Regions from separate parts of the Pseudomonas sp. RGM 3321 genome, predicted to be linked through region 2. Evidence: riboswitches for the same ligand, from Rfam matches in the RefSeq annotation. Region 2 holds a riboswitch; each other region holds the start of a gene.
The links. Region 2 has a riboswitch for cobalamin ahead of RGM3321_RS06660 (ABC transporter substrate-binding protein). Riboswitches for the same ligand answer to the same signal wherever they lie in the genome.
Positions count from the first base shown of each region.

Region 1 (4,318 bases), on a different contig from region 2:
CTATCCACCAGGCCTGACGCTGACTCAGTTCGGCGGCAGCGGTGCCTGGCAATTCAGGTGGCAGGCCAAGCGTGGGTGCCAGCACAAAAACCGCGAAACCGGCCAGCCCCCACCATACGCCTTGCACCGTGCGGCCCGGCGCGCGCAGGGTGTAAAGCCCGGCAAGCATCAGGGCGAAGCCTACCGCGACCACCAGATTGCCGCCCGTGGTGGACAGCACACGTTGCCAGCCGTTTTCAGGTTCCCAGGCAGCTTCGTCATGCGCATGACTGTGCTCGGCAGCCGCGCCGTCTGCATGTTCATGGACCTGTTCGGCAGATGCGTTCTCGTAGGTTTCGGCCTGCTGGATCAGTGGCACCACCCAGAAGCTTTGCAGCACGGTCAGCAACAGGGCCGCAAGCAGGCCCGTGAACCCGGCAGTTTGTGCGATTCGCTTGAACATTGTGGAGTCCTTAATGGCAAGGAAAGGCAGCGCTGTGACGGGTATCGTGTGCGGCGTTGTGTACGGCCGCGATGTGCGAGAAACCGGCGAAGTACACCAGACAGGCACCCAGCAGCGCAGCGCTGATGGCGGCTGTCAGGCGTTGAGTGCGGGTGGAGCTGGCGGCGGCGGCGTGGCTGCTGCTGATGGTTGACATGGCGATCCCTCTTGATGATTGGCAAGCGGGCCACGCGCGAAGGAACCTGCCGGCAGACGCCAGAGGTTTCAACTGCGCCCGCCCACCGCGGGTTTGTCATTGCAACGATGTCGGGCCGGTCTCCGGGCTCGCGAGGGGCTCAAACGTCGTACGTTCAAGGCCTGCAAGGTCACCTTCCCATGCCGTGGCACAGTGGATCAGACCTTCTCTCGCTTACCGTTGCGGGGGCAGCACCGGACTTGCTCGACAGCGTGAGCGCACCGGTTTCCCGTTTCACCCCGTGAGGGGCACCCGAAACAAGGCGTACAGGAGAGCATGGGCAGCGGGGGATCGTCAATCTGAACGATTGACCTGTCTGCGGTCACTGCGTAGCCTTGCCGGTTCGAGGTTCTCCATGCGTAAAGCGTTACACATGGAGCTAAGACGGGAATGCGGTACACGCCGCAGCTGCCCCCGCAACTGTAAACGGTGAGGTTCATTGCACAGCCACTGCTGCGGCGGGAAGGCGCAATGAATGCGTGTCGGCATGGTATTCATTGCCTGCCACATGCCGCCGTGAGCCAGGAGACCTGCCTCGAACCGGGCTGACCAAAAGGCCTGCGAATTATCACTACAACCGGGCGGGGTGATCCGGTGGCGATCCGATCCGTGTGCCAGACACGCGGTTCTCGTCCTGTTTGCCCGCCGCATTGCCAAAGGGCACCTGATGAAAACACTGGCCAAGCTTCCCGTCACCATCGTCACCGGCTTCCTCGGCTCGGGCAAAACCACCCTATTGCGACATATGCTCGACAACGCCGAAGGGCGGCGCATCGCGGTCATCGTCAATGAATTCGGTGAGCTGGGCATCGACGGAGAAATCCTCAAGCAGTGCACCATCGGTTGCACCGAAGAAGAGGCCAACGGCCGGGTATATGAGTTGGCCAACGGTTGCCTGTGCTGCACGGTGCAGGAAGAATTCTTTCCGGTCATGCGCGAGCTGGTCGCTCGTCGTGGCGACCTGGACCACATCCTGATCGAAACCTCCGGGCTGGCATTGCCCAAGCCGCTGGTTCAGGCTTTTCAGTGGCCGGAAATTCGCAACGCCTGCACAGTCGATGCGGTGATCACTGTCGTCGACAGCCCGGCAGTACTGGCCGGTACGTTTGCTGCGTTCCCGGATCAGGTCGATGCGCAGCGCAAACTCGACCCGAATCTGGACCATGAATCGCCTTTGCACGAGCTGTTCGCTGATCAACTGGCCAGCGCCGATCTGGTGATCCTTAACAAGGCCGACATGATCGACGCCGAAGGTCTGGCAGCGGTGCGTGCCGAAGTTGCCGAAGAACTGCCGCCAGCCGTCAAGGTGATTGAAGCCAGCAGCGGTCGTCTGCCGATCAGCGTACTGCTGGGTGTTGGCGCCGAGTCCGAGCTGCACATCGATGGTCGCAAGACCCATCATGATCATCACGACGATGACGATCATGATGACCACGATCACGATGCTTTCGATTCGATTTCCCTGAAATTGCCTCAGGCCGATGAAAAGGTGCTGCTCGACGCACTGAATCAACTGGTCGTGCAGCACGGCATTCTGCGGGTGAAGGGCTTCGCGGCCATTCCCGGCAAGCCGATGCGCCTGCTGATCCAGGGTGTGGGCACGCGTTTCGACAAACACTTCGACCGCGCCTGGCGCGCCGATGAAGAGCGTGCCACGCATCTGGTGCTGATTGGTCAGGAGCTGGACGCCGTGGCCCTGCAAGCGCAGCTCAACGCTGCGGTTGTTGGCTAACCCCATGCATTTACTGAGAACCCAGCCCGGCGGTTTCGTACCCGACGACAGCATTGCCGATCTGGGCCAGACCCCGGCCGAGCTGGTAATTCTCTGTAGCGGAGACTCCAGCCTGGCGCTGCTGGCCGAAGCTGCCCGCCAGCTTCCTGACGACTACCCGAGCCTGCGTCTGGCCAACCCGATGCAGGTACAGAATCACGCCTCTGTCGACTTGTATGTCGATGAGGTGCTGCGTCACGCAAAGGTCATTCTGATTTCCCTGCACGGCGGCATCGGTTACTGGCGTTACGGCGTCGAGCGGCTGATGGAGCTCGCGGCACGCGGGGTTCAGGTCATTCTGGTGCCCGGTGATGATCGTCCCGATCCTGAGCTGAGCGATCTGAGCACGGTGCCTGCCGCAGAACGCGACCGGCTCTGGCAGTTTCTGCGTCAGGGCGGCTTGCAGAATGCGCTGGAAATGTATCGTTGCATGGCCAGTCGTTGGCTGGACCGGGACTATTCCTGGACCGAGCCCCAACCGTTGCCACGTACAGCCATTTACCACCCTCGACTGGCAAGCGCGCAGCTCACCGATTGGCAAGCCGACTGGGTTGCGGGGCAGCCCGTTGCGGCGCTGCTGTTCTATCGCTCGCACTTGCAGGCCGCCAATACCGGTTTTATCGACGAGTTCTGTGTGCGCTTACAGGCTATGGGCATCAACCCGCTGCCCATAGCCGTGGCCAGCCTCAAGGAGCCGGGCTGTTTCACTCAGGTAGAGGACTGGCTGGACGAGGCTGAAACCGAACTGATCCTCAACACCACCGGCTTTGCCCAGTCGAGCCCGGAAGCGCCGCATCTGCGCCCGTTTCGGCGCAACGTGCCGGTCATTCAGGCGATCTGCGCGCAGGACAACGAACCTGCATGGCAGGCCAGCGAACAGGGCCTTGGTGCGCGCGATCTGGCGATGCACATTGCCTTGCCGGAGCTGGACGGGCGAATCATCAGTCGGCCAGTCAGTTTCAAGGATCTGGCCTGGCGCAGCGAGCGCAGCCAGTCGGACGTGGTGTGTTACCGCGCCCAGCCGGACAGGATGGATTTTGTCGCGCAACTGGCGCGGCGCTGGATCGAACTGGCGCGGCTGCCCAACGCCGATAAGCGTGTGGCGTTGATCCTGGCCAACTATCCGACCCGCGACGGGCGGATCGGCAACGGTGTAGGGCTCGACACGCCTGCTGCGGCGCTGAACATCCTGCGCGCCATGCAGGCCGAGGGTTATCCGCTGGCACAATTGCCGGACAGCGGCACCGAGCTTATCCAGCAACTGCTGGGTGGTGTGACCAATGATCTGGACAGCATTGATCTGCGGCCCTGCCAGCAAAGCATGGCACTGGAGGAATACCTGGCGGCGTTCAACGAGCTGCCGCAGGAGAACCGTGATGCCGTGAATGCCCGCTGGGGCGCGCCGGACAGCGATCCGATGTTTCGCAGTGGCAGGATGATGATTGCCGGTCTGCGCTTTGGCCTGACCTTCGTTGGCATTCAGCCTGCGCGTGGCTATCAGGTCGACCCCAGCGCGGTGTACCACGACCCGGATCTGGTTCCGCCCCACGGTTATCTGGCGTTTTACTTCTGGCTGCGCAAGACGTACGGAGCGCATGCGGTGGTGCATGTCGGCAAACACGGCAACCTTGAGTGGCTACCGGGCAAGGGCGTCGGCCTTTCCCGAACCTGCTGGCCGGACGCCGTACTGGGTGCCATGCCGAACATCTATCCATTCATCGTCAATGATCCGGGCGAGGGCGCACAGGCCAAGCGGCGTACCCAGGCGGTGATCATCGATCACTTGATGCCGCCCCTGACCCGCGCGGAAACCTATGGTCCGCTGCGCAATCTGGAACTGCTCGCCGACGAGTTCTATGAGGCGCAACTG
Region 1 is NZ_JALHBH010000114.1:95,403-99,720, reverse strand. It holds gene RGM3321_RS17780 (CbtA family protein) at 1-442, opposite strand, end outside; gene RGM3321_RS17775 (CbtB-domain containing protein) at 453-638, opposite strand; cobalamin riboswitch at 734-948, opposite strand; cobalamin riboswitch at 1,007-1,230, shown strand; gene cobW (cobalamin biosynthesis protein CobW) at 1,345-2,409, shown strand; gene cobN (cobaltochelatase subunit CobN) at 2,414-4,318, shown strand, end outside.
Region 1: another riboswitch for cobalamin. It lies ahead of cobW (cobalamin biosynthesis protein CobW); the one in region 2 lies ahead of RGM3321_RS06660 (ABC transporter substrate-binding protein).

Region 2 (4,318 bases):
AGCGTCATCCAAGGCATTCCTACGCTGGAGCGTGAGGAACGAGAGGTGTCTGGCAGAAACTCCGCAATCGCTCAGTCGCTGTACAGCGCCTGAGTGCGGCGCAGGCGCATGCGGCTGCCGTTGAGGTGCAGATACATCGCCGAGCGCGCTGCGTCGACGTTGCCTTCGGCGATGGCGTTGTAGATTTGCCGGTGTTCGGTGTTGATTCCGGTCAGGTAGGCGTTGCGATCGCTCTGCCCTGTGTAGGCCGAGTTCATCCGCGTGCGGGGAATCAGCTTGGTGCCCAGATGCTTCATGATATCGATCAGGTACGCATTGCCTGACGCCTTGGCGATCTTGAGGTGAAATTGAAAATCGGCATTGATGGTGGTTCCGGATTTCTGCGGACCTTCGAGCAGCGCATCGAACGCCCGCTTGAGCTCAAGCAACGCTTCAGGGCTGCGTCGTTGCGCAGCCAGCCCTGCCGCCTCGACTTCCAGGCTCAAGCGAAACTCCAGCAGGTTCAGCACATCGGACAAGGTGGCGATGGTCGCAGGCCCTACCGAAAAACCTTCAGGCGGTGGCATATCGAGAACAAAGGTGCCGACGCCATGCCGGGTTTCCACCAGCCCCGCGGCCTGCATCCGCGACAGCGCATCGCGCACCACCGTGCGGCTGACACCCTCGGCTTCCATGATGTGGATCTCGGAAGGCAGTTTCTCGCCGCGCACCAGCACACCGTCTCGCATGCGCTGGGCGAAGCGGTCGACCAGGGTTTCTGCCAGGCGTCGATGGTTCTTTTGCGAGGAAAGTGCGTTGTCCGACATTGCAGCCTCAGTTCTGTCCGATACGCGAGTATAGGCTGCGATCCCCACACAAAACACGCCTTGAGTACGGTTATACTCAGCCACCCGACACGGACCTGATCACCCGCCATGGAACAACCTTCCGCATCAAAAGGCCGTCGCTCCAGCCTAACCCAGCAACTGGTCGCCGAGTTTTCGCGCAGAATTCGCGAAGGCGAGATCCAGAGCGGTGAAAAGCTTCCTACCGAACAGGTGATCATCCGTGAAACCGGGGTCAGCCGCACCGTGGTTCGTGAAGCGATGTCGCGTCTGCAAGCCGAAGGTCTGGTCGAAACCCGGCATGGCATCGGCACCTTCGTGGTCGATGCAGCGCAGCCAGGTAATTTCCAGCAGGTTGAACCGCCAATCGGTACACCCGCAGACGCGGTATCCATCATCGAGCTGCGCCTGAGCATCGAGCCGGAATCTGCCGCGCTCGCTGCTCTACGCCGCACGCCCGAGCAACTGGATGCCATCCGTCAGGCACTCGATGAGTTGCATCGCTGCGCGCGCCTGGGACACGACACCATGAAGGCCGATTTCGAGTTTCACCGGCAGATATCACTGTGTACCGCCAACAGCTTTTTTACCGATGTGATGAGCCAGCTCGGCAGCAGCATCCTGCCTCGTACCCGCAGCGGCTTTGGCAATATCGCGTCGTTGCACGCAGAGGACGATCCGGGCATCCAGCAACGTGAACAGGAGACCATCTTTGACGCCATTGTCCATCAGGACCGTGATGCCGCCCGAGCCGCGATGCGCCTGCATCTGATCAACAGTCTGCTGCGCCTGCGCGCAAAGGATTAGCCACTAAAACGCTTATCGTTTACCATGCCGCCCGTCGGTTTCCGAGAGGAACTAACAGGGAATTCGTACGCTTTGTCTGCACAAGGCCAAAACGAAACTGCCCCCGCAACTGTAGGCATCGAGCCTGCTCCATGACTGCCACTGGATTCAGCTCCGGGAAGGCCGGAGCCCGGCGATGACATGCCAGTCAGGAGACCTGCCGACCTGCTTCAACCCACTAACCGGCGGGGTGTCCGGGAAGGACATCCGCACGCGGCGGCATTTTCCGTTGTGCCCGGTCACTTGCCGGGGATGTGTTTCCTGATGTGCATTGCGCCTTGGCACCTGTTCCAACGGAGACCGCATTTCATGTCGCTGCCCCGCCTTGCCGCACTTGCCGCCAGCCTGACGCTGTCCACCATAACCCTCGCCGCCCCCACTCAGTATCCGCTGACCCTTGAAAACTGTGGTTCGACCCTGACGTTCGCGTATGCACCGACCAAGGCAGTGACCATTGGTCAGGCCGGTACTGAAATACTCTACGAACTGGGCCTGGGCGACCGGCTGGTGGGCACGTCGCTGTGGTTCAACAACGTTTTGCCACGCTTCAAGGCGCAGAACGACAAGGTAGAACGTCTGGCCGACAACGACCCAAGCTTTGAGGCGGTGATCGGCAAACGTCCGGAACTGGTGACGGTGCAGCTGGAGTGGATGGTTGGCAAACAGGGCGTGGTCGGCACACGCGAACAGTTCCATGACCTGAAAATACCCACTTACATTCTGCCGTCCGATTGCGAAGGCAAAAACAATCTGGTCGGTGCCGACGGCACACGCCTGGAGCCGTTCCGCATCGAAACCATCTACAAGAGCATCGAGCAACTGGCGCAGATTTTCGATGTACAGGACCGCGGTGACACGCTGGTCGCCGACCTCAAGGCCCGCCTGAGCGCCGCGATTGCCAATGTCAAACAGAACAAGGCGAACGACGTCTCGGCGCTGTTCTGGTTTTCCAGTTCGGATCTTGCCAGCGATCCTTTCGTGGCAGGCCGCAAAGGCATCCCGGATTTCATGCTCAACAGCCTGGGCATGCGCAATATCGTCCAGTCCGACGAGGAATGGCCGACCGTGGGCTGGGAAAGCATTGCCAAGGCCAACCCAAGCATTCTGGTGATTGCGCGCATGGACCGCCGCCGCTTCCCGGCCGACGACTACCTGAAGAAAATCGAATTTCTCAAGAGCGATCCGGTGACGCGCAACATGGACGCAGTCAAGCATGAGCGGATCGTGATCATCGACGCCGAGGGCATGCAGGCCGGTCTGCGCCTGTTCACCGGGTTCGAGGAACTGGCTGACGCCGCCAACCGTTTCAACGCGGCACAATGAGATTACCAGTAGCGTTGGGCCATGTGCTCTGGGTCTCGGCAGTGCTGGTACTGGCGATCATGATCGGTGCGGCGATTGGCGAAACCTCGATCAGCCTGCCGGTGGTTTTTCAGGTGCTGGCCAACAAACTCTGGGCAGCCAGCTACGTGCTCGACCCTATCGATGAGGGCATTGTCTGGAACTACCGGCTGACCCGCGCGATTGTCGCGGCAGCCTGCGGGGCCGGGCTGGCGATCTGTGGCGTGGTGCTGCAATCCTTGTTGCGCAATCCGCTGGCAGACCCGTATCTGCTGGGAATTTCCGCCGGGGCCTCGACCGGCGCGGTGCTGGTCGCCATTCTGGGCTTTGGTGCAGGGGCCATTTCGATGTCGGCAGGCGCTTTTGTCGGCGCCGTGGCGGCGTTTTCGCTGGTCGCTCTGCTAGCGCACTCGTCGCGAGGCACCACTGCAGCCGGGCAGATCATTCTGGCCGGGATCGCCGGTTCACAGCTGTTCAATGCCCTGACATCATTTCTGATCACCAAATCCGCAAGCTCGGAGCAGGCACGCGGCATCATGTTCTGGTTGCTGGGCAATCTCAGCGGTGTGCGCTGGCACTCTGTCTGGCTGGCAGTGCCGACGGTGCTGGTCGGTCTGCTGGTGTGCCTCTGGCACCGGCGAGCGCTGGACGCGTTCACCTTCGGCAGCGACTCGGCGGCGTCACTGGGGATTGCCGTACGGCGCGTGCAGATCATCCTGATCGCGACCGCAGCCCTGGTCACCGCAGTGATGGTGTCGATCGTTGGCTCCATCGGTTTTGTCGGGCTGGTGATCCCGCACGCGGTGCGTATGCTGGTCGGTGTGCGCCACGCACGGCTGGTGCCGTTGAGTGCATTGAGCGGCGCACTGTTCCTGATCGCTGCCGACATCCTCTCGCGCACGCTGATCAAGGGGCAGGCGCTGCCGATTGGCGTCATTACCGCCCTGATCGGCGCACCGGTCTTCGCTTTGATACTTATCCGGGGCAATAGCACTCGATGAACGCGTTTCCTCAGCAGGTCAACGCAGCGGTGCTCGGTTGCTCCGGTCTGGGTTATTCGGTACGCGGTACTGCGCTGCTGCGCGAGGTCGACCTGAGCATTGCAGCGGGAGAAACGCTGGCCGTGGTCGGCCCTAACGGGTCGGGCAAATCCACCCTGCTGAAACTATTGGCCGGTATTCAGAAGCCGGTCAGCGGCAGCGTCAGGCTGGGCGGGCAGCCACTCGAGTCAATGAGCCGCAGAGATGTAGCGCGCCTGCTGGCAGTGGTCGAACAACAGGCAGAAACCAGCGACGCCGTGACTGTAC
Region 2 is NZ_JALHBH010000097.1:25,400-29,717, reverse strand. It holds gene RGM3321_RS06670 (FadR/GntR family transcriptional regulator) at 72-806, opposite strand; gene RGM3321_RS06665 (FadR/GntR family transcriptional regulator) at 915-1,631, shown strand; cobalamin riboswitch at 1,650-1,850, shown strand; gene RGM3321_RS06660 (ABC transporter substrate-binding protein) at 1,980-2,993, shown strand; gene RGM3321_RS06655 (iron chelate uptake ABC transporter family permease subunit) at 2,990-4,012, shown strand; gene RGM3321_RS06650 (ABC transporter ATP-binding protein) at 4,009-4,318, shown strand, end outside.

Region 3 (4,318 bases), on a different contig from region 2:
TGCAGCGTGCCCTCGGGCAGCTCAACCGCTTGCAAGGCCAGCGCCGCCAGACGCTTCTGCATGACCGCCTCACCGGACAGCAAGCCGACCAGTTCGGCGCGCACGCCCTCTACATCGGTCAGGGCTTCGAGTAAATAAAGCATGCCGCCGCACTCGGCCAGAATCGGCTTGCCAGCAATATGGTGCGCCCTGATCGACGCCTGCATCGTCAGGTTTTCCGCCAGCGCAACGTGGTGCAGCTCCGGGTAGCCACCCGGCAGGTACAGGCTGTCGGCGTCGGGAAGCTCGCGGTCATGGATCGGCGAGAAGAAACTCAGCTCAGCGCCCATGTTCCTCAGCAGGTCCAGGCTCGCGCCGTACAGAAAGGCAAAGGCCTCGTCGCGGGCAATGGCGATGCGCACACCTCTGAGTAAAGGCTCGACCTGAACCGGGTCAGGCGCGGTGAAGGTTACGGCTGGCGGCAAGGCCACTTCGCAGGTACTGGCCAGCGCGGCGGCAGCCATGTCCAGCCGCACGTCCAGATCGTTGAGTTCGCTGGCCTGAACCAGTCCCAGATGGCGGCTGGGCAATTCGAAACCGACTTCCCGGGACAGTGCGCCATACCAGCGCAGGCCCTCGGTCAGGCTGTTTTCCAGCAACTGCGCGTGTCGTACCGTGCCAACCCGGTTGGCCAGCACGCCGGCAAACGGTAGATCAGGCTGATAACGCGCCAGCCCGAGCGCCAGCGCGCCAAACGTCTGCGCCATCGCCGTGCCGTCGATCACCCCCAACACCGGTACGCCAAAGTGGCGGGCCAGATCAGCGCTGGACGGTGTACCGTCGAACAGCCCCATGACGCCTTCGATCAGGATCAGGTCTGCCTCATCTGCGGCTTCCCACAACAGGCGACGGCTTTCGTCGGCACCAACCATCCACATGTCCAGCTGGTAGACCGGTGCGCCGCTGGCCCGCTCGAGAATCATCGGGTCGAGAAAATCCGGGCCGCACTTGAACACTCGGACTCTGCGCCCTTGATTGCGGTGCAAACGCGCCAGTGCAGCGGTCACCGTGGTTTTGCCTTGCCCGGAGGCAGGCGCAGCGATCAATACCGCCGGACAATCACGCGGGGCTCTCATTGCGATGCGCTCAATAATGAAGGGTTCACAGCTCGATACCTTTCTGCGCACGAATACCGGCCTGAAACGCGTGCTTGACCACGCCGATCTCGGAAACCGTATCAGCCAGGTCGATCAATTCGGGTTTGGCACCGCGGCCGGTCACCAGCACATGCTGCATCGGCGGGCGGGCCTGCAAATCACTCAGCACCTGTTCAAGGTCGAGGTAGCCATGTTTGAGAGCGATGTTCAGTTCGTCGAGCACCACCAGACCAATGGCCGGATCGCGAAGCATTTCCTGAGACACGGCCCAGGCGGCCTCAGCGGCGGCGATGTCACGCTGGCGATCCTGGGTTTCCCAGGTGAAGCCCTCGCCCATCACGTGATAGCGCACCTGCTCGGGGAAACGGCGGAAAAACATTTCTTCGCCAGTGCTGTTGCGGCCCTTGATGAACTGCACCACGCCGCACTGCATGTCGTGGCCCATGGCCCTGGCAAGCATGCCGAATGCCGAGCTGCTCTTGCCCTTGCCGTTGCCGGTCAAGACCAGCAGCAGGCCGCACTCGTTGGGTGAGCTGGCAATGCGCTCGTCCATCACGGCTTTCTTGCGCAGCATGCGCGCCAGATGGCGTTCGTCGCGTTCGGGGGATTCGTTCATCCGGGTTCTCCGCTCGTGGCAGTCGACAACAGACGGAAGGACAGCACTGGACAGCACGGCAACGCCCTGCACAGAGCACCACCCTCCGTGATGCCATTGAGTGGTTCAGGCCGGTCTCCGGGCTCATGAGCGGGTTACCCCGGCTGCGCGCCTTCCCATGTCGAAACACAGTGGCGTCAGGCACAGCCTTGACTCATTTACCGTTGCGGGGGCAGCGCCGGGATCGGATCTGTCAACCCACACCGGCTTCCCTGTTTCACCCTGCCAATCGAGGATTGCAGAGCACCTGAAACAAACCGCGAAGGGTAGAGTGTTGGGCTGGGAGCGTCAATCGACACCGTCGCCGCGGAACGTGATTGAACCTAGCGGGTTGGCGGTGCCTCTATCAATTATCGGACCACGCCCTTGTTTATGGAGATTCACCATGTTCAGACTCAGACCCCACTACGCAGTGTTGCTTCTGGTTGCCGGTGGCCTTGCTGCCTGCGGCGAGTCTTCGACCCTGCAAGTCTCGGATGGAACAGGCCCCTCGCCCAAACTGCCGGAGCCCAACAAGACGCTCATCCCGACCGTCAACATCGCCCCTGCCATCGGCTGGGAAAAAGGCGCCAAACCGGTGGCCGCACCCGGCACTCAGGTGGCGGCCTTCGCTGAAGGCCTCGACCACCCGCGCTGGCTGTATGTATTACCCAATGGCGACGTGCTGGTGGCGGAAACCAATTCGCCGGCCAAACCGGATGATTCCAAGGGTATTCGCGGCTGGGTAATGGAAAAAGTCATGGGCCGCGCCGGTGCGGGCGTGCCAAGCGCCAACCGCATTACTCTGCTGCGCGACGTGGACAAGGACGGCGTCGCGGAGACCCGCACGGTTTTCCTGCAAAACCTCAATTCTCCGTTTGGCATGACCCTGGTGGGCAACAAGCTGTATGTCGCCGACACCGACCGCCTGATCAGCTTCCCCTATGAAGCGGGCCAGACCTCGATCAGCGCGCAAGCGACCAAGGTCGTCGACCTGCCGGGCGGTACGCTCAATCACCACTGGACCAAGAACGTCATCGCCAGCAAGGATGGCAGCAAGCTGTACGTAACCGTGGGCTCCAACAGCAACGTGGCCGAGAACGGCATGGACAAGGAAGAAGGTCGTGCAGCCATCTGGGAAGTGGACGCTGCCACCGGCAACCACCGCATTTTCGCCTCTGGCCTGCGCAACCCCAACGGCATGGACTGGGAGCCCAAAACCGGCAAACTGTGGACGGCAGTCAACGAGCGAGATGAAATCGGCAGCGACCTGGTGCCTGACTACGTGACCTCGGTGCAGGATGGCGCTTTCTACGGCTGGCCCTACAGCTATTACGGCCAGCACGTCGACGAGCGCGTCAAGCCACAGAACCCGGCACTGGTCGCCAAGGCGATTGCCCCGGATTACGCAGTCGGTCCGCACACCGCTTCGCTGGGCCTGGTGTTCGCCGACGGCAAGACACTGGCTGCACCGTTCAACGAAGGCTTGTTCATTGGCCAGCACGGCTCCTGGAACCGCAAACCGCACAGCGGCTACAAGGTGGTGTTCATTCCATTCAGCGGCGGCAAACCCAACGGCACCCCGGTCGATGTGTTGACCGGCTTCCTCAACAAGGATGAAAAAGCCATGGGTCGCCCGGTTGGCGTGGTCAATGACCAGCGCGGCGGATTGCTGGTGGCCGACGACGTCGGCAACAAGATCTGGCGCGTGACATCCGCCAAGGCTGCTCAGTAACGCCGAGCCTAGAGGTTTGACGCAGAGCGTTGCACGATAGTTGAGATCATCGTTCCCTACGCTCCAACACTCGGCGTTACACACAAGTCCTGAAGAGCCCGGAATACGTGCCTTTCAGGGTTCTGCCCGAAGGGCGTAGGAGCGAACTTGTTCGCGAAGGCGGTGTTTCAGAAGATGCATTTTCGGCGATCATACAAGCCCTTTCGCGAACAAGTTCGCTCCTACGGCCTGCGGCCAGAATCTAAAGTAAAGTTGAGCGCTCCGCGTGGGCGTGGGCATGCAGTTCTGGACGCTCTTGAGTGCGCGCAGAGCAATCAGCGCGAAGCGCTTAAGGCCGATTCTGCGCCAGGCTGGACGGCTGAATCACGCGTTTGGCGTTGAGATAGGCTTTCTGCCAGTAAGGCTTGTCGAGGCTGTCGAGCTTGACCGTGCCGCCGCTGGCCGGCGCATGCACGAAGCGGCCTTCGCCGACGTAGATGCCCGCGTGGGACACCTGCGAGCCGCCCGAGGTGGCGAAGAACACCAGATCCCCTGACTGCAATTGCTCGCGACGGATATTCGGCACGCCCATCACGATCATCTCGCGCGTGGAACGCGGTAGGGAAATGCCCGCTGCATCACGATAGACATAACCTATAAGACCGCTGCAATCAAAACCGGAGTCAGGCGTGTTGCCGCCCCAGCGATAAGGCGTGCCAACCAGCCCCAACGCACGAAACAGCACGTCTTCGGCAGCCGGAGAAAGAATCTGAGGGGGAGCAGTGACCACCGGACGCTGAACGATCCGGGGTGCTTTGGGCGGTGGCGGCGCGC
Region 3 is NZ_JALHBH010000103.1:40,636-44,953, reverse strand. It holds gene RGM3321_RS09790 (cobyrinate a,c-diamide synthase) at 1-1,115, opposite strand, end outside; gene cobO (cob(I)yrinic acid a,c-diamide adenosyltransferase) at 1,141-1,752, opposite strand; cobalamin riboswitch at 1,843-2,057, opposite strand; gene RGM3321_RS09780 (sorbosone dehydrogenase family protein) at 2,177-3,505, shown strand; gene RGM3321_RS09775 (C40 family peptidase) at 3,834-4,318, opposite strand, start outside.
Region 3: another riboswitch for cobalamin. It lies ahead of cobO (cob(I)yrinic acid a,c-diamide adenosyltransferase); the one in region 2 lies ahead of RGM3321_RS06660 (ABC transporter substrate-binding protein).